DNA from 4 places in the Variovorax sp. GW821-FHT09D07 genome. Region 3 is predicted to be linked to each of the others. Evidence: predicted binding sites of a transcription regulator. Region 3 holds the regulator's gene; each other region holds the start of a gene.

Region 1 (4,609 bases), on a different contig from region 3:
ACCCAGCTCAGCGAGAGCCTGCAGCACGCCAACCTGCGGCTGAGCTTCGGGGCCATCGGCGAGCGGCTGTGGGTCAGCCCGCGCTTTCACCGGCTGCACCACAGCATCGGGCTGGGCCACGAGTCGCACGGCCGGAGCACGCTCGGCGGCCACAACTTCGGCGTGCTGCTGCCCTGGTGGGACATGCTCTTTCGCACCGCCAACTTCGAGAACCGCTACGACCCGACCGGCATCCGCGACCAGGTCGAGCCCGGCGCCGACGGTCGGCCGCGCGACTACGGCCAGGGCTTCTGGTCGCAGCAGTGGCTGGGGCTGAAGCGGCTGTTCGGCCGCGCCTGATCCACCCGCAGGCCCGGCGGCTGGCGGGCCGGGGCCTTGCGCTATCCTCGAACCTCATGCGCCTGCTCCTCGACTCCTTCTGGCGCGCGGTGGCCTATTGCATGCTCCCGCGCGTGATCGTGCTGTCGCTCCTGCCATTGGCGCTCATGGTGCTGCTGGCCGCAGGGCTCGGCTACTTCTACTGGGACGCGGCTGTCGCCTGGACGCGCGAGGCCCTCGACGCCTGGCCGCTGCTGTCCAGCTTCTGGGCCTGGATCGGGCGCCTGTTCTCCAGTGACGTCACGGCCGCGCTGGCGCCGCTGGTGGTGGTGTTCGGCGTCACGCCGCTGATCGTCGTGCTGTCGCTGCTCATCGTGGCCGGCTTCATGGCGCCGGCGCTCACCAAGCTCGTGGCCGAACGGCGCTTTCCCACGCTGGAGCAGAAGAAGGGCGCCTCCTTCTTCGGCAGCGTGCTGCGCTCGCTCGGCGCCACCGTGCTGGCGCTGATCGCGCTGGTGGTGTCGATGCCGCTGTGGCTCATTCCGCCGCTGGTGCTGATCCTGCCGCCGCTGATCTGGGGCTGGCTCACCTACCGCGTGATGAGCTTCGACGCGCTGGCCGAGCACGCCAGCCCCGAAGAGCGCGCCGCGCTGCTGCGCGCCCACCGCCTGCCGCTGCTGTGCATCGGCGTGCTGTGCGGATACCTGGGCGCTGCGCCGAGCATCGTCTGGGCCTCGGGCCTGCTGTTCGCCGCCGCCTTCTTCGTGCTGGTGCCGATCGCCATCTGGATCTACACGCTGGTCTTCGCTTTCTCCGCGCTCTGGTTCGCGCACTACTGCCTCGACGCCCTGACCCAGCTGCGCGCCCAGCGCGCGGCGCAGCAGCCCGCGGCCGGCAGCGGCGACGCGCAGCAGACGCTCGAGGCGGCCGAAGCCACCGAGGCCAACAAGGCCGCTCTTTCTCAATGGAGTTCTCCATGACACGCGCATTCGGTCTCATCGTCGTCGGCGACGAGATCCTTTCCGGCAAGCGGGCCGACAAGCACATGGCCAAGGTCATCGAGCTGCTGGCCGCGCGCGGCCTCCAGCTGGGCTGGGCCGAGTACGTGGGCGACGAGCCCACGCGGATCACCGCGGCCCTGATGCGCGCCTTCGCCTCGGGCGACATCGTGTTCTCGACCGGCGGCATCGGCGCCACGCCCGACGACCACACCCGCCAGTGCGCCGCCCAGGCCCTGCGCGTGCCGCTGGCGCTGCACCCCGAGGCCGAGGCGCTGATCCGCGAGCGGATGCAGGACACGGCCCTGGAGCAGGGCGTGCCCTACGAACCCGACCGGCCCGACAACATCCACCGCCTGAACATGGGCGTGTTTCCGCAGGGCGCGTCGATCATCCGCAACCCGTACAACAAGATCCCGGGCTTCAGCGTCGAGCACGTGCATTTCGTGCCGGGCTTTCCGGTCATGGCCTGGCCGATGATCGAGTCGGTGCTCGACAGCCGCTATGCCGATCTGTTCACCCGCAACGCCATCGCCGAGAAGTCCGTGATCGTTTTCGGTGCGATGGAAGCCACCCTCACGCCGCTGATGCAGGCCATCGAGCAGGCCCACGCCGGCATCAAGGTGTTCAGCCTGCCCAGCGTGGATCACCCCCAGTACGGGCGCCACATCGAGCTGGGCGTCAAGGGCGACCCCGCGAAGCTCGATGCCGCCTATGGCCAGCTCATCGAAGGCCTGCACACTTTCGATGCGAAGCTCGGCCCCGAATTGGTGCGTTAATCTGCATTGCACCAATTTGGTGATTTTTTCCTTTTCCGGCAGCCCCTGGGCCGTCACCCGGGCCTCATCCGGCGGGGTGACAATGGCACAGAAACTGCATCCTCCCGTCCCTGTATTCCTAACCACCATCCAACTCAGGAGAAACTGATGGCAAAGACCGTCGCCGATGTACTCAAGCTCGTCAAGGAAAACGAGGTCAAGTTCGTCGACTTGCGCTTCACCGACACCCGCGGCAAAGAGCAGCACGTGACCGTGCCCGTGTCGCACTTCGATGAAGACAAATTCACCTCGGGCCACGCGTTCGACGGTTCGTCCATCGCCGGTTGGAAGGGCATCGAAGCCTCGGACATGCAGCTCATGCCCGACCCGAACACCGCCAACATCGACCCCTTCTTCGAAGAAACGACGCTGATCCTGACCTGCGACGTGATCGACCCGGCCGACGGCAAGGCCTACGAGCGCGACCCGCGTTCGCTCGCCAAGCGCGCCGAGGCGTACATGAAGGCTTCCGGCCTGGGCGACACCGCCTACTTCGGACCGGAACCCGAATTCTTCGTGTTCGACGGCGTGCGCTGGAAGAACGACATGTCGGGCTGCTTCGTGAAGATCGAGTCCGAAGAAGCCTCGTGGAACACCGACAAGGAGTTCGAGCACGGCAACAGCGGCCACCGTCCCGCAGTCAAGGGCGGCTACTTCCCGGTGCCCCCGGTCGACAGCTTCCAGGACATGCGCTCGGAAATGAGCCTGGTGCTCGAATCGCTGGGCATCCCGGTCGAAGTGCATCACCATGAAGTGGCCAACGCCGGCCAGCTCGAAATCGGCACCCGCTTCAGCACGCTGGTGCAGCGCGCGGACTGGGTCCAGCTGCAGAAGTACGTGATCCACAACGTGGCCCACGCCTATGGCAAGACCGCCACCTTCATGCCCAAGCCCATCGTCGGCGACAACGGCTCGGGCATGCACGTGCACCAGTCGGTCTGGAAGGACGGCAAGAACCTGTTCGCCGGCGACGGCTACGCGGGCCTCTCGGACTTCGCGCTGCACTACATCGGCGGCATCATCAAGCACGCCCGTGCCCTGAACGCCATCACGAACCCCGGCACCAACAGCTACAAGCGCCTGGTGCCCGGCTTCGAAGCCCCGGTGAAGCTGGCCTACTCGGCCAAGAACCGTTCGGCCTCGATCCGCATCCCGTTCGTGGCCAACCCGAAGGGCCGCCGCGTCGAAGCGCGCTTCCCCGATCCGCTGATGAATCCGTACCTGGGCTTTGCCGCGCTGCTGATGGCCGGCCTGGACGGCGTGGAAAACAAGATCCATCCGGGCGAAGCCGCCAGCAAGGACCTGTACCACCTGCCGCCGGAAGAAGACGCGCTGATCCCGACCGTCTGCCACAGCCTGGACCAGGCCCTGGAGCACCTGGACAAGGACCGTGCGTTCCTGACCAAGGGCGGCGTGTTCACCGACTCGTACATCGACGCGTACATCGACCTCAAGATGCAAGAAGTCACGCGCTTCCGCATGGCGACGCACCCGGTCGAATTCGACATGTACTACTCGCTGTAAGCGGCTCGCCCCCAGGCTGCGCGCACTTCGTGTCGCTTCGCCAACCCCCTACCGGGGGCAACACCTGCGGCCCGGCAAAGCCGGTTCCGCGGTGTTTCGCGAAGGGCGCGAGCCTGATGAGTAAGACAAAAGGACGGCCCCGGCCGTCCTTTTTCCTTGGTGCGGAACACCCTGTCGTGAGCGGGCCCGAATTGCATCAAAATGCGCGTTTGTCGCGCCCTCTCCGGATCCAAATGAAGACTGCTTCCCTGATTTTCCTGGCCGCCGCCTCGTTCGCCACCGCCACGGCGGCGCTCGCGCAAGAGCGCGTCTGGCGCTGCGGCAACGAGTACACCAACAACGCGACCGTGGCCCAGCAAAAGGGCTGCAAGATCATGGAAGGCGGCAACGTCACCGTCGTGCAGGGCACGAAGCCTTCGGGCGGCGGTGGTGGCAGTGCGTCGTCGTCGGGCTCGGGCGGTTCGGCCGCGCGCGCCCCGGCGGGCAGCCCGCGCGTCGAAGGCGTCGACCAGCGCGCCCGCGACGGCGAGGCGCGCTCGGTGCTCGAGGCCGAGCTGCGCAAGGCCGAGGCCCGCCAGACCGAGCTCAAGAAGGAATACAACAACGGCGAGCCCGAGAAGCAGGGCAGCGAAGGCCGCAACTACCAGAAGTACCTGGACCGCGTGGCCGAGATGAAGGCCGAACTCGCGCGCAACGAGAGCGACATCGCCGGCATCCGCCGCGAAATCGGCCGCCTGCCCGGCAAGCCGCAAGCGCAGTAAGCGGCGCGCAGTCCATGGTGTTCGGCAAGAAGGCGACTGGCGCCAATCCGCGCTTTCGCGCCTTCGACCTCTTGTCCACGCTGATCGCGGTGGTCAACAGCGACGGCTCGGTGCTGTTCGCCAACGCAGGCCTCGAAGACGCGCTGGGTACCTCGCGGCGCACGCTCGAGGGCTCGCAGTTCGGCGCCTG
Region 2 (4,609 bases), on a different contig from region 3:
ACGCGGTTGAGGTTGTGCACCAGCTGGCGGCTGTCGAAGGGCAGCGCCTCGTTGAAGGACTCGTAGGCCGCCACGTTGGCGAAGCTGACGGTGAGCGTGCCGATCTTCGGGCGCACGCCGGTGTCGAGCAGGTGCGTGGCGGCGGTCATGCCGCAGATCTCGTTGCCGTGCGTCAGGGCATTGATCAGCACGTGCGGGCCGGGCTTGCCGGATTCGAAACGGTGCACGTAGTCGATGCCGACGTTGCCCTCGCGGTAGGCGGACAGGTCGCGGGGGAGGACTTCGAGGGCGGGGGGAGATTGGGTCATGGGGTGGTGAACAGGTGGGATCGGAGGCCGCCGGCAAGTTTGCTACAGCTGGCAAATTCGTGCCGTGCGCCGCAAATCCCCCGTTGCGGCTCATGTCCTGAGCCGCATCGCCCTCACCAATTCACTTCCCGCTCCGGCGTCGCCGAAATGTGGTGGATCGACAGGTCCGCCCCGTCGTACTCCTCCTCCTGTGACAGCCGCAGCCCCATGGTCGCCTTGAGCACGCCGTACACCACGGCGCCGCCGATCAGCGCCCAGACCACGCCGAGCAAGGTGCCGATCAGCTGCGCCCACAGGTTCACGCCGCCGATGCCGCCCAGCGCCTGGGTGCCGAAGATGCCGGCCGCGATGCCGCCCCAGGTGCCGCACAGGCCGTGCAGCGGCCACACGCCGAGCACGTCGTCGATCTTCCATTTGTTCTGGGTGCGGGTGAACATGAAGACGAAGATGGCGCCGGCCACGCCGCCCGCCACGAGCGCGCCCAGCGGGTGCATGAGGTCGGAGCCGGCGCACACGGCCACGAGGCCGGCGAGCGGGCCGTTGTAGACAAAGCCGGGGTCGTTCTTGCCCATGGCCAGCGCCACCAGCGTGCCGCCGACCATGGCCATCAGCGAGTTGACGGCGACGAGGCCCGAAATCTTGTCGATGCTCTGCGCGCTCATCACGTTGAAGCCGAACCAGCCCACGCACAGCACCCACGCGCCGAGCGCCAGGAAGGGGATGTTCGACGGCGGGTGTGCGCTGAGCGAGCCGTCGCCGCGGTAGCGGTTGCGGCGCGCGCCCAGCAGCAGCACGGCCGGCAGCGCAAGCCAGCCGCCCACGGCGTGCACGACGACCGAGCCGGCGAAGTCATGGAACTCGTGGCCGGTGACCGAGGCGATCCAGTCCTGGATGCCGAAGGCCTTGTTCCAGGCGATGCCCTCGTACAGCGGGTAGACGAAACCGACGATCACCGCGGTGGCGATCAGTTGCGGCCAGAACTTGGCGCGCTCGGCGATGCCGCCCGAGATGATGGCCGGGATGGCCGCCGCGAAGGTCAGCAGGAAGAAGAACTTCACCAGCTCGTAGCCGCTTCTTGCCGACAGTTCGGTGGCGCTGACGAAGAAATGCGTGCCGTAGGCCACGCCGTAGCCCACCAGGAAGTACACGATGGTCGACACCGAGAAGTCGACCAGGATCTTGACCAGCGCATTGACCTGGTTCTTCTTGCGCACGGTGCCCAGTTCCAGGAAGGCAAAGCCGGCATGCATGGCCAGGACCATGATGGCGCCGAGAAGGATGAACAGCGCATCTGCGCCCTGTTTGAGTGCGTCCATGAGAGCTTCTTGCAGGTTTTTGGTTTGATTTGGTGCGTCGCACCCGAACGGCTCGGGGCGCCGGCGCAAGAAAGCAAAAATGGTGCCTGAAAGCTCTTTGATGGTGCGAAACGACCCAAGAGTGGGCCGATTTCGCGGGGCGCGCACCGGATCGGAACGCGCCGAAACGCTCAGCTGGCGCCGCCGCGCAGCGCGTCGCGATACCGCCGGCTGCAGGGCACAGTCGTGCCGTCGTCCATGTGCAGCCGGGCGTCACCGCCGTCGAGCGGCTCGATCTCCTTGATGCGGCCCAGGTTCACGGCGTGGCTGCGGTGCACGCGCACGAAGGTGGCGGGGTCGAGCTGGGTCAGGAAGTCGGTGAGCGTGGCGCGCAGCAGGTAGTCGTGGCCGTTGACGTGCAGGCCGACGTAGTTGCCCTCGGCCTGCAGCCAGTCGATGTCGGTGGCGGCAATGAGGAATTCGCGGCGCAGCTTGCGCACGAGGAAGCGTTCGGGGCGGGCCGACGGCGGTGCAACGGGTGGGGGCAACTCCTGCATCGAGGGTTGGACTCCCTCCGGTTCCGCCGGAGTCTCGGGCACCGGCGCCACGCCCTCTTCCGGCGGATCGAGCACGCGCGCCTCGCCCTGCAGCCGCAGCATGAAGAGCCGGTAGGCCCACACGCCGAAGACCATCGTGGCGTAGACGCGCACGTCCTTCAGGTACTCGTAGCCCCATCGCCCCATGGCGCCGCCGAAGTCGTAGGGCTCGCCGGCGGCCGCGTACACCGCGGCGCGCAGCCCGAACATTGCCGCCACGTGCGCCAGGCTCAGGAGCACGCTGGCCACCAGGTGCCCTGCAAGAAAGCGCACCCAGTGGTCGCGCGCCAGCGGCGACAGCCGACGCTCCACGGCCACCAGCACCGGCACCAGTGCCAGCAGCGCGATGTGGCTCGACACCTCCCAGGTAATGACCTCCCAGCTCGCACGCGGCACGGCGCGGCTGCGGGCGTCGATGAGCGCGACCACGGTGCTGATCGCGGCATGCACCGTCATCAGCACGATCCAGAAGCCGACCTCGACGTACCGTCGGATCGGCTCATAGCGCTCGTACAGGTTCTTGTGCGGCTCGCTCATGCGGGGATTCTCGCGAACCGGGGGCCGGATTTCGTCCCTGAGGGCCACCGTTCGTCACAAATCCGGGCCGATCCGTCCCGGCGATGGCCCCGGGGACGGGCGCGGGGGCCACGATGGCCGCCGTTTCTTCGTTCCAGGAGCCCGCCATGCCCTCCGATTCCGCTTCAGCCCTCGCGCCGCAGCGCCGCCACGACATCGACGCCCTGCGCGCCCTCGCCTTCCTGCTCGTCATCCTCTATCACGTGGGCATGTACTACGTGACCGACTGGCCCTGGCACCTGAAGAGCCCGCACGCGGCCGAGTGGCTGCCGTGGCCGATGCGGGTGCTGAACCTGTGGCGCATGGACCTGGTCTTCCTGATCTCGGGCGTGTCGCTCGGTTTCCTGAGCCGGGGCCAGGGCACCTGGGGCCTGCTGCGCAGCCGGGGCCTGCGGCTGATGCTGCCGCTGGCCTTCGGCATGGCGGTGGTCGTGCCCTACCAGGCCTATGCCGAAGGCGTGGCGCGCGGGCTGGTGGCGCCGGGCTTCGGCACCTTCCTGCTGCGCTACCTGTCGATGGGCGCGCCCTGGCCCAAGGGGGCGTTCGCGGGGGCGGAGTTCGGTATCACCTGGAACCACCTCTGGTACCTGCCCTACCTGTTCCTCTACACGGCGCTGGTCGCGCTGACGCTGCCGCTGTGGCGCTCGGCGGCCGGCCAGTGGGTGCGGCGGCGCTTCAACGGGCTGCGCGGCTGGCAGCTGCTGGTGCTGCCGGCGCTGCCGCTGCTGGCCTGGACGGTGCTGCTGGCGCGGCACTTTCCGGCCACGCACAACCTGGTGTGGGACTTCCACCTGCACAGCATCTACTTCACCGTCTTCCTCTACGGCTACTGGATGGGCGTGGACACGGGCATCTGGCGCGAACTCGAACGGCTGCGCCGCGTGTCGCTGCTGCTGGCGGTTGCGACGATCGGCGCGTTCATCGCGCTGCGCGTCGGGGCCGTCGTTGCGCCCAAGGGCCTGTTGATGGACGTGCTGCGCACGGCCTACCTGTGGCTCGCGGTCGCCACGATCCTGGGCCACGGCCACCGCCATCTGAACCGCCCCTGGCCGTGGCTGCGCTGGGCCAACGAATCGGTCTACCCCTGGTACATGCTGCACCAGACGCTGATCGTCGCGGGCGTGGCGCTGCTGGTGCCGCTGGCGCTGGGCCCGGTGTGGGAGCCCGTGGCGCTGGTCGCCGTGACCATTGCCGGCTGCTGGCTGCTGACCGACGGGCTGATCCGCCGCATCGGCTGGCTGCGCCCGCTGTTCGGGCTGAAGCGCAAGCCCGAAGCCGAGCCTGTCGTGGTGCTTACGCCGCCTGCTTCGGCTTCGGCGTCGTCGATGCCTCGTCCACCGGCACCAGGATGGCGTTCGCCGTCGCCACGAGCTTGAGCTTGTCTTCGCCTTGACCTTCAGGTTGCGCAAACAGCTCGGCCCCGACGAAGACCTGCTTGCGCCCCGCCTTCACCACGCGACCGCGCGCCACGAAGGCCTCGCCGATGGCGGGCGAGATGCAGTTGATGGAAAAGTGCGAGGCCAGCACGCGGCCCGCCACGGTGGCGGCCGCGAAGCCGCTCACGGTGTCGAGCAGCGCGGCGATCATGCCCGCGTGCAAGAAGCCGGTGTACTGGCCCATGTCTTCCTCGCGCCATTTCATGCGCAGTTCGGCCTGCCCGTCGGCGGCCTGGGTGACGTCGAAGCCGGCCCAGCGGTTGAAGGCGGCCGACCGGTTGATGGCCTGGATCGTGTCGAGCATGGGGGTGTCCTTTCAGGGTGAATCAATGGAGGGAAGGCGAGACCCACTCTAGGAAGCGGAGCCGCCGCGCACCGTCTCTTGGGTGACCGGTTCG
Region 3 (4,609 bases):
CAGCTCGTCTTCGCCCGAGGTGTACAGGTCGTCCATCAACAGGCGCACGCGCACGCCGCGCTGGGCCGCATCGCGCAGGGTGCGCAGCAGGTAGCGGCCGGTCTCGTCGTTCTCGATCTGGTAGTACTGCACGTCGAGCGTGCGCTGCGCGCGGCGCGCCAGCTGCAGCCGCGTGTCGAAGGCGAAATCGCCGCCGGGCATCAGGCGAAAGCCGCTGAGGTCGGGGTCGGGCTGCGAGGCCAGCGCGATCTTGCCGAGCGCGGTGTCGGCCGAGACGGCGATGGCCTTGGTGGGCGGGCGCGGTGCCTCGTCGGGCAAGGTGGCACAGCCGGCGAACAGCGATGCAGCCACGAGGGCGAAGACCCAATGCCCCCAGCGCGACAGCAGGCGACGGGTCATCGTGGGCTTTCTACAGGGCTTTGCGCAGGTTGGCCGGTGCGATGCGCAAGGCCTCGCGGTACTTGGCGACGGTGCGGCGCGCGCACTCGATGCCCTGCTCTTTCAGCATCTCGGAAATCTGGCTGTCGGACAGCGGCTTCTTGATGCTTTCCGAACTCACGAACTGCTTGATCAGCGCGCGCACCGCGGTGCTCGACGCGTTGCCGCCGGTCTCGGTGCCCAGCGCCGAGCCGAAGAAGTACTTGAGCTCGACCGTGCCGAAGGGCGTGGCCATGTACTTGGCGGTGGTCACGCGCGAGATGGTCGACTCGTGCAGGCCCAGCTCGTCGGCGATCTCGCGCAGCACCAGCGGGCGCATGGCCAGCTCGCCGTGCACGAAGTAGCTCTTCTGGCGCTCGACGATGGCGTTGCTCACGCGCAGGATGGTGTCGAAGCGCTGCTGGATGTTCTTGATGAACCAGCGCGCCTCCTGCAGCCGCTGCGACAGCGCCTGGCTGCCCTCGCCCTTGTGCGACTTGAGCGCCCCGGCGTAGATGTCGTGCACGCGCAGGCGCGGCATGACCTCGGGGTTCAGCATGACGCGGAACTTCACGTTCGTGCCGCGCCCGGTCTTGGTCACGATCACGTCGGGAATGACGATGTTGCGCTCGACGTCGACAAAGCGGCGCCCTGGCTTGGGTTCGAGCCGCGCAATGACTTGCAGCGCCGAGCGCACCAGCTCTTCGTTGGTGCGCGTGAGCGTGGCCAGGCGCTTGAAGTCGCGCCGCGCGAGCAGCTCCATCGGCTGCTTGCAGATCGCGATGGCGGTCTTGCGGATGAGCGCTTCGGCCTCGGTCTCGTCTTCGCTGGCGAGCGCCTTCAGCTGGATGCTCAGGCATTCGCCCAGGTCGCGCGCACCGACGCCGACCGGCTCCAGGCTCTGCAGCAGGCCCAGCGCCACCTGGAAGTGGTGCACGAGGTCGTCGAACTGGTCGTTGTCGTCGCCCGCCAGGCCCGAGGCCAGCGCGGGCAGCGAGTCTTCGAGGTAGCCGTCGTCGTTGAGCGACTCGATCAGGAAGCGCAGCGCGGCGCAGTCGTTTTCATTGAGCCGCAGGCTCAGCGCCTGGCGGTGCAGGAAGGACTGCAGCGACTCCTGGCTGCGCGCGAGCTCGGTGGCGTCGGCACGCTCGTCGTCGCCCAGGTTGTTCTGGCGTGCGGGTGCATCGCTGCCCCACTCGCTGTCGTCGGGCGCCATGTCGACGGTGCCGTCGCCTTCCCAGTCGGGCTCGCGCTCGGCGATCTCGGCGGCGGGGCCGTCGGTGTCGGGGGTCGAGGAGGTGGTGTCGCTGGACGTGGAGGACGTGCTGGCGGCGGACGGCGTGAACTCGGCCTCGCCCTCGCCCGCGTCGTCGCGCGGCACCGGCGCATCGGCCGTGTCCAGCCCGAATTCCTCGCGCGCCGCTTCTTCCGCGGTGCGTTCGAGGAACGGGTTCTCGTCCAGCATCTGCTCGACCTCCTGGCTCAACTCGAGCGTGGAGAGCTGGAGCAGGCGAATGGACTGCTGCAGCTGTGGCGTCAGCGCCAGATGCTGCGAGACGCGAAGGGACAGCCCTTGCTTCATGGAGACCCGACCCTCCCTTACATGCGGAAGTGCTCGCCCAGGTACACCCTGCGTACCTCGGCGTTGTCGACGATCTCCGAGGGTGTGCCTTGTGCCAGCACGTGCCCGTCGCTGATGATGAACGCGTGATCGCAGATGCCCAGCGTCTCACGCACGTTGTGGTCGGTGATGAGCACGCCGATGCCGCGCTCTTTCAGGAAACTGATGATCCGCTGGATCTCGATCACCGCGATCGGGTCGATGCCGGCGAAGGGCTCGTCCAGCAGGATGAAGCGCGGCTGCGTGGCCAGTGCGCGTGCAATTTCAACGCGGCGGCGCTCGCCGCCCGACAGCGCGAGCGCGGGCGAATCGCGCAGGTGGTCCACGCGCAGGTCGGCCAGCAGGTCGGCCAGTCGCTCTTCGGTGTGCTGCTTGGTCAGCGGCATCATGCGGCCGTTGGCGTCGGGCTCGCGCTGCAGCTCGAGCACGGCACGCACGTTTTCCTCGACCGTGAGCTTGCGGAAGATCGAGGCTTCCTGCGGCAGGTAGCTCAGGCCCATGCGCGCGCGGCGGTGAATGGGCATGTGGGCGATGGGCTCGCCGTCGATGGTGATCTCGCCGGCGTCGGCGCGCACCAGCCCGACGATCATGTAGAACGAGGTGGTCTTGCCCGCGCCGTTGGGGCCGAGCAGTCCGACGACCTCGCCCTTTTGCACATCGAGCGAGACGTCTTTCACGACCGTGCGGCTGCCGTAGCTCTTCTTGAGGCCGCGCGCCACGAGGCGGCTGCCCGGAATGCCGTCGGCGGCCTGGGTTCCTGCGGTTTCGATCACTTGCGCCCTTCCCCTTCGGTGCCGCCCAGCGTGGTGCTCGGGCGCAGCCCGGCGCCGGGCGCGGGGGTGGGTGCCGGGGCCGCGGGCTTCTTGCCGCCGGCTGCCGGTGCGGAGCCGGGGGCCGCCGGGGCCGCGGCGGCCTTCGGCGTGAGGATGGCCTTGACGCGGCCACCGCCGCCCGCCGAGACGCCGGCGTTCGGCGGCACGAGGGAACCGTTGACGGTGTAGGTGTCGTTGCTCTGGTCGTAGACGATCAGGGCGCCGCTGCTCTCGTCGTTGGCCGTGGCGCCGATCAGCCGGCGCATGACGGCGCGGCGGATGAACTTGACGTTGTCGGCGCGGCTGTCGTACTCGATGACTTCCGACTCACCCTCGATCCACTCGTCGCCGGCGTTGCGCTTCTGCTTGTAATAGGCCAGCTTGCCGGGCGCCGCCGTGACCACGCCGTACTGGTAGCCCTCGGCGTCCTGGCGCACGTCCAGCCGCGCGCCGCGGATGATGATCGTGCCCTTCGTGACCAGCACGTTGCCGGTGAACACGCTGGTCTGTTTCAGGTCGTCGTAGCGCATCGAGTCGGACTCGATGTTCATCGGCTTGGTGCGGTCGGCGGTCTCGGCCAGGGCGCCCGAGGCGGCACCGGCCAGCAACAGCGCACCGAAAGCCAGGCGGCCGAGGCGACGAAGGGTGGGGAATGTGGGGATGGAGGGCAATGTCATAAAGGCACGAAACTTGCTCTGAAACATTGTATGCGTGGGATGGCAATTGCCCACCGCCGCCAATGAAAAAGCCCGCCGAAGCGGGCCTTGCATTCGACCGAAGAACCAGGTCGTCGGGTCGGTCAGCCCTTCTTGGCTTCGCCGATGAGGAAGGTCGCGACCTGCAGCACCTTGGACATGCTGCCGGCGGTTTCGCCGTCGACATACCAGCGGCCCGCCACGGCCAGGGCCGGCACGCCGGCGACCTTGTAGGCCTCGGTCTGCTGCGCCGCGCGGCGGGCCTTGCTGGCCACGCCGAAGGACGCAAAGGTTTCCTTGAACTTGGCGCCGTCGAGGCCGGCACGCTCGGCCCAGGCCTGGATGTTGGCGTCGCCGTTCAGGTTCTGGCGCTGCGCGTGGATCGCGGCAAACACCTTCGGGTGGTACTCGTCCAGCTTGCCCATCGCTTCGAGCGTGAAGTACAGGCGCTGCTTGGCTTCGACGTCGTTGCCCACGAAGGGCACCGGGATGCGGCGGAAGGCCACTTCCTTCGGGGCTGCCTTGACCCAGGCTTCGAGCGAGGGCTCGAAGTCGTTGCAATGCGGGCAGTTGTACGAGAAGAACTCGACCACCTCGACCTTGCCGGCGGGTGCATCGACGGGCACGCGCTTGTCGAGCACGAGGAAATCGGTGCCGGCCTTGGGGGCGCGCTGGGCGTGTGCCGGAACGGCAGCCAGCGAAAGCAGCCCGATCGAAGTGGCGGCCAGCGAAAAGTCACGACGTTTCATGGAAAAGGTTCTCCTGTGGGTACCGCAGTACAGAGCCGGCGCGCCGCCGGGAGTTCCCCGTGGACGGCGCGACCGAGGCGCTGGAATTGACAAACGAGTGCGGCAGATGCCGCGCGGGCGAGAGCTTAAAGGCTGTTCAAGAAAGGCGTCGGTCAGCGCTGCACGCGCACCAGCGCCGATTCGAGACCGCCGCCGTCGAGCCGTTCCTTGAGCCGGTCGGCGTCGTCCTTCTTGTTGAACGGGCCCGCGCGCACGCGGTAGACCGTGCGACCGGCCTGCTCGCGCTCGGTGACCTTGGCCTCGACGCCCATGAGC
Region 4 (4,609 bases), on a different contig from region 3:
AGCAAGGAAATGACCGTGATGTTCTGCGACATGCGCGACTTCACCCGGCTGTCCGAGCAGATGGCGCCGGCCGAGCTGCAGGCCTTCCTGAACACCGTCTTCAGCCGGCTCACCGAGGTGATCAGCGCACACCGCGGCACCGTCGACAAATACATGGGCGACTGCGTCATGGCCTTCTGGGGCGCACCCATCGACACGCCCGGCCATGCCGCGCTCGCCGTTCAGGCGGCGATCGACATGGCGGCCGCCGTGCATGACATCAACCGCCAGCACCGCGCCAACGGCCGCCCCGAAATCAGCGCGGGCATCGGCCTGAACAGCGGCCTCATGAGCGTCGGCGACATGGGCTCGACCGCGCGCCGCAGCTATACCGTGGTCGGCGACGCGGTCAATCTCGCGTCCCGGCTGGAGGGCCTGAGCGGACACTACGGGGTCGAGATCGTGGCCAGCGGCACCACCCGCGAGGCGGCGCCCGGCTTCGTCTGGCAGGAACTCGACAGCGTGCGCGTCAAGGGCAAGGCCCAGGCCGTCGCCATCTACACCCCGCTCGTGCCGGAAGCTGCGGCCGAGGCGCAGGACACACGGCAGCAACTCGACCGCTGGAGCCAGGTGCTCGCCGCCTACCGCCGCCAGGATTGGGCGCTGGGCCGGAACTTGCTGGCTCCCCTGCTCGCCGCGGATGCGAAAAAAGTCCTTTACCAGCTCTACGCCCAGCGTTTAGCCTCGATGGCGCTTCGCCCGCAGGACCCGGACTGGGACGGCGCCACCCGGTTCGACACCAAATGACGACAGACGCATACAAGGGGTCTTCCACAATGCAGGTTCGCGTGCTGGGTTGCTCGGGCGCCATCGCCAAGGACTGCCGCACCACCTCGTTCCTGGTCGATGCGGACCTGCTCGTGGACGCCGGCACGGGCGTCGGCGACCTCACCCTCGACGAGATGGCCGCCATCGACGACGTGGTGCTCACCCACTCGCACCTCGACCACATCGCCGCCCTGCCCCTGATGCTCGACGCCGTCGGCAGCCGCCGCACCCGGCCCTTGCGCGTGCATGCCCTGGCGGCCACCATCGACGCACTGCGGGCGCATGTGTTCAACAACGTCATCTGGCCGAATTTCGAACGCATTCCCAGCCCCGAATCGCCCTTCGTGAGCTTCCACGAGATCACGGTCGGGCAACGCCTCGAACTGGGCAGCGACGCTCCCAAGCTGATCGAGGTGCTGCCGGCGGTCCACACCGTGCCGGCCTGCGGCTTCGCCATCCGCCGGGCGGAAGGCGGCGCCCACTGGGTCTTCAGCGGCGACACCGAACGCAACCCGCCGTTCTGGGAGCGCATCAACGCGATCGACGTGGCGATGCTGGTCATCGAAACGGCCTTCAGCTCCCGCGAGGAGGCTTTGGCCGAACGCAGCCTGCACCTGTCGCCGGTGGCCCTGGCGCACGAGCTGGCGCAGATCGATCCGGGCAAGCAGTACCCGATCTACATCACCCACACCAAGCCGGCGGAGACCGAAGAAATCATGAGCCAGATCGAGATGCTGGCGGGGCGGGAGGTGGCGGGCTTGGCGCAGCGGGACATCCGCTGGCTCAAGGCGGATGGGGTGCTGACCTTCTGACCGGAAACGGTCGGGCATGACAAATTTGTCGACACAATTGGCATCTGAGTGCGAGTTGTGTCACATCATGTAACCATCTTGTGACCAAAGACGGCCCGATCGAGGGTTGCAGAGTGGGGAAACCGGGTGGCACGGATGCTGCGGAAGGTTCCTCGCTCCGGGCTGGTTCCCGGGCTCTACAAACCAACCTGGAGTTAATGAATGAACCGTCGTTCTATCGCACGCAATGTGCAAAAGGGTTTCACCCTGATCGAACTGATGATCGTTGTGGCGATCATTGGTATCTTGGCTGCCATTGCCATTCCGCAGTACCAGACGTACGTTGCCAAATCGCAAGTTGCGCGCGTCATGTCTGAAGTCGCCTCGCTGCGCACTGCGGCAGAGGCTTGCATTCTTGATGGCAAGCTCACGCCTGTTCTCTCGACCGCAACACCTACCAATGTCCAGTGCAATCTAGGCTCGACCGCGAGCAATCTGCTGGGCGCCGCAGTCACGATTAGCACGGGCCTTACCGCCGACCTTGGCACTGCCACGAACAACGGTGCACTCGTGGCCACTTTTGGCGGCAATGCAGCTGCGGCAATCACCGGGAAGACGCTGACCTGGACGCGCCTCTCTGCTTCGGGCACGTGGTCTTGCTCGACCACCGTTGAGTCGAAGTACCGCCCCGCTGGCTGCTCGTCCAGCACGGCTGCTACCAGCGGCGGCGGCACCGGTGGCGGCAGCGGCACTACTCCGTAACACTACCTCGCTTTCGATCTAGCAAATGAAAGAGCGCCCTTTAGGGCGCTCTTTTCACGTCATGCGTAAAAAGACTCGCATCTGTCTTTACGTCGTGCTCATCAGTGCGATCTTTCTCCCCTGGTTCGCATGGGAGACAGATCGCAACATGGTCAGACGCTGGGCTTATCCAATCACAGGGCATTTGTCCGCACTTTCGACTCGATGCGATGCCCATACTCCCAGTTGGCTTCAAGAGTTGGCCCGCCAGTTGCCCACCCGGCTTGACTCTCCGGCAAATCAACTCGTGTTCGTGGACAAGGCTGGTAGTCGATCAGGATGTGTCAACGGTTGGGAGCGCTATCCCCTTATCAGCCAACGCGTGGCAACTGGCTCCAGCTTTCGCTTGGCCAGCTTGTCAAAGATCGTCACCTTCTTTGGCGTGGTCCATGGTCAAGCAGATTGGCTGAACCAGCCGCTGGCAGCCGTGCTGGACCTGGGTCCTCCTTTTCGAGACCCGCACATTGCGCAGATACAGGTCCGCCATCTCCTGAATCATTCCGCCGGCTTCGACCGCATGCGCGCCGAGGACCCGATGGTCATCAACGACAAGAAGCCTTGGTGTCCCGGCCAGGTGCAAGAGCTGGCACAGGCGCAGCTTCAATTCACGCCGGGCTCTCGCCATGCCTATTCGAACTTGGGCTACTGTTTGGCTGCAGTCGCTTATGAACGGCACGCGGGCCGCAGCTTATGGAGCGCGCTCGAGCAGGACATGCGCTTGTCGCAATACGGCATCGGCTACATGGACCAAGCGGACTCGCCGCTCGCATACAACTTCATGCACAACGAGTTGCACGGGCCAGAGTTTGTCGAGCATTTCGACTGGCAAGCGCTTCGTGCTCCGATGGGCATGACAGGCAGTGCAGAAGGACTGGCGCGCTTCATTGCTGACAATCGCCCACTGCTGGACCGTTCGCGCGGCATGCATGACTCCAGCATCCCCTGCAACGAAACCGTGCCCGAGAGTTGCCAAGATGGATTTCTTGAGCGGCGCCGTGTCGGTGACCATCAGGTCTGGCTACAGCGAGGCTATCTGTACGGCATGTCGGCTCTTTTCTTGTCCGATGACGCCGGGAACTTCATTGTGTGGCTGGGCGCTGGTGACGTCGGGCAGCCATTGCGTGCTTCCGAATTTATCGAACGGGCTTTTCTCAAAGGCTTCCATTGAGGATGCAACGACGCCCATTTTTCATCGTGAAGGCAGTCGGCTTGATGCAACTGCTTGCACTGCTCCTGCCTATGCTGCCAGGCGTGGTGGCTGCGCAATGGCTCCAGCTCTACAGGCCGTGGTTCTGGGCGGAATTTCTGGTGCTGGTCGCGTTGACTCGTGGCCGGCCTTGGCTTTTCGCACTTGGATTAGCGCTGCTTTGGTCGGCAGATTTCCTGTTCATATTCGCCCAAATCAATCTATCGTCCAGCTATGCCGATGTGTTGGATTTGCTGAGCTACATCCCGCACACGAACGTGACCTGGATCATGGCCGGCATTGCGGGACTGTTTGTCCTGTTGCTATGGGGGGGACTGTGCGTGCAGGTCCACCAGCGAGCGTCCCCGGGCCATGGGATGCTGCTTTGGGTGATCGCGTTGCTCGGCCTTGCACTGCTATGGCCGACGCGCAATGGCTTTGAGCACAGCGAAGGCAAGATCTATGGGGTCCGCACGACCAAGCTGGCAGGTTCGTGGGTGCTGGACAGCCAATTCCTCCGTGACACCTTTTCTTTCTACGAGGAAGGATATGCGGACGACCTGGGCAAGTTCGTCAAGCTGGGCGCTGACAGGTCGGCCGTCAAGAAGGTGCTGGGCAATGACGTACCTCCAGACAAGCTGCTTGTGATTGTTGTGGAGTCCTGGGGGCTTGCCCACGACAAGGCAGAAAACCAGTTCTGGCAGGACCTATGGAACTCCCCCGCGTGGGCACACGAAGGTGGAAGGCTGGAGTTCATGGGGGCAACCCTGCAAGGCGAGTTCCGGGAATTGTGTGGGCTGTTCCCGCATACGCTTCGGATTGACGTGGTTCCTCAAGCCAACGACTGCCTTCCTCGTCAACTACAAAGCCAAGGCTGGCAAACGCAAGCGTTTCATGGCGCTTCATCGAAGATGTATCGCCGCGATCAGTGGTATCCAGAAATTGGCTTTGAGCACAGCTACTTCATGCAGCAGTTGATGCTCGGGAGTTCGATGTGCGCCAACATTCCTGGGGTTTGTGATTA

Evidence for each region. The regulator sigma-54, encoded in region 3, starts transcription at its own class of promoters, with help from an activator protein. The targets are predictions, from matches to a motif close to TGGCANGNAANCTGCTTT.
Region 1: a site for sigma-54 is predicted at 2,179-2,196, ahead of glnA (type I glutamate--ammonia ligase). Genes of this name have one in related genera too.
Region 2: a site for sigma-54 is predicted at 1,695-1,712, ahead of AC07OX_RS26250 (ammonium transporter). Genes of this name have one in related genera too.
Region 4: a site for sigma-54 is predicted at 1,747-1,764, ahead of AC07OX_RS13095 (pilin). Genes of this name have one in related genera too.

Annotation. Positions count from the first base shown of each region.
Region 1 is NZ_JBWKOY010000002.1:771,218-775,826, forward strand. Features, by position in the region: gene AC07OX_RS09845 (sterol desaturase family protein) at 1-339, shown strand, start outside; gene AC07OX_RS09850 (EI24 domain-containing protein) at 396-1,298, shown strand; gene AC07OX_RS09855 (competence/damage-inducible protein A) at 1,295-2,095, shown strand; gene glnA (type I glutamate--ammonia ligase) at 2,243-3,658, shown strand; gene AC07OX_RS09865 (hypothetical protein) at 3,892-4,419, shown strand; gene glnL (nitrogen regulation protein NR(II)) at 4,434-4,609, shown strand, end outside.
Region 2 is NZ_JBWKOY010000009.1:133,522-138,130, forward strand. Features, by position in the region: gene AC07OX_RS26245 (M14 family metallopeptidase) at 1-308, opposite strand, end outside; gene AC07OX_RS26250 (ammonium transporter) at 422-1,624, opposite strand; gene AC07OX_RS26255 (LytTR family DNA-binding domain-containing protein) at 1,795-2,736, opposite strand; gene AC07OX_RS26260 (acyltransferase family protein) at 2,883-4,151, shown strand; gene AC07OX_RS26265 (PaaI family thioesterase) at 4,069-4,515, opposite strand.
Region 3 is NZ_JBWKOY010000012.1:63,951-68,559, reverse strand. Features, by position in the region: gene AC07OX_RS28925 (phospholipase D family protein) at 1-399, opposite strand, end outside; gene rpoN (RNA polymerase factor sigma-54) at 410-1,999, opposite strand; gene lptB (LPS export ABC transporter ATP-binding protein) at 2,017-2,811, opposite strand; gene lptA (lipopolysaccharide transport periplasmic protein LptA) at 2,808-3,527, opposite strand; gene AC07OX_RS28905 (thiol:disulfide interchange protein DsbA/DsbL) at 3,650-4,294, opposite strand; gene AC07OX_RS28900 (SPOR domain-containing protein) at 4,447-4,609, opposite strand, start outside.
Region 4 is NZ_JBWKOY010000003.1:355,252-359,860, reverse strand. Features, by position in the region: gene AC07OX_RS13105 (CHASE2 domain-containing protein) at 1-786, shown strand, start outside; gene AC07OX_RS13100 (3',5'-cyclic-nucleotide phosphodiesterase) at 816-1,619, shown strand; gene AC07OX_RS13095 (pilin) at 1,821-2,360, shown strand; gene AC07OX_RS13090 (serine hydrolase domain-containing protein) at 2,386-3,567, shown strand; gene AC07OX_RS13085 (sulfatase-like hydrolase/transferase) at 3,570-4,609, shown strand, end outside.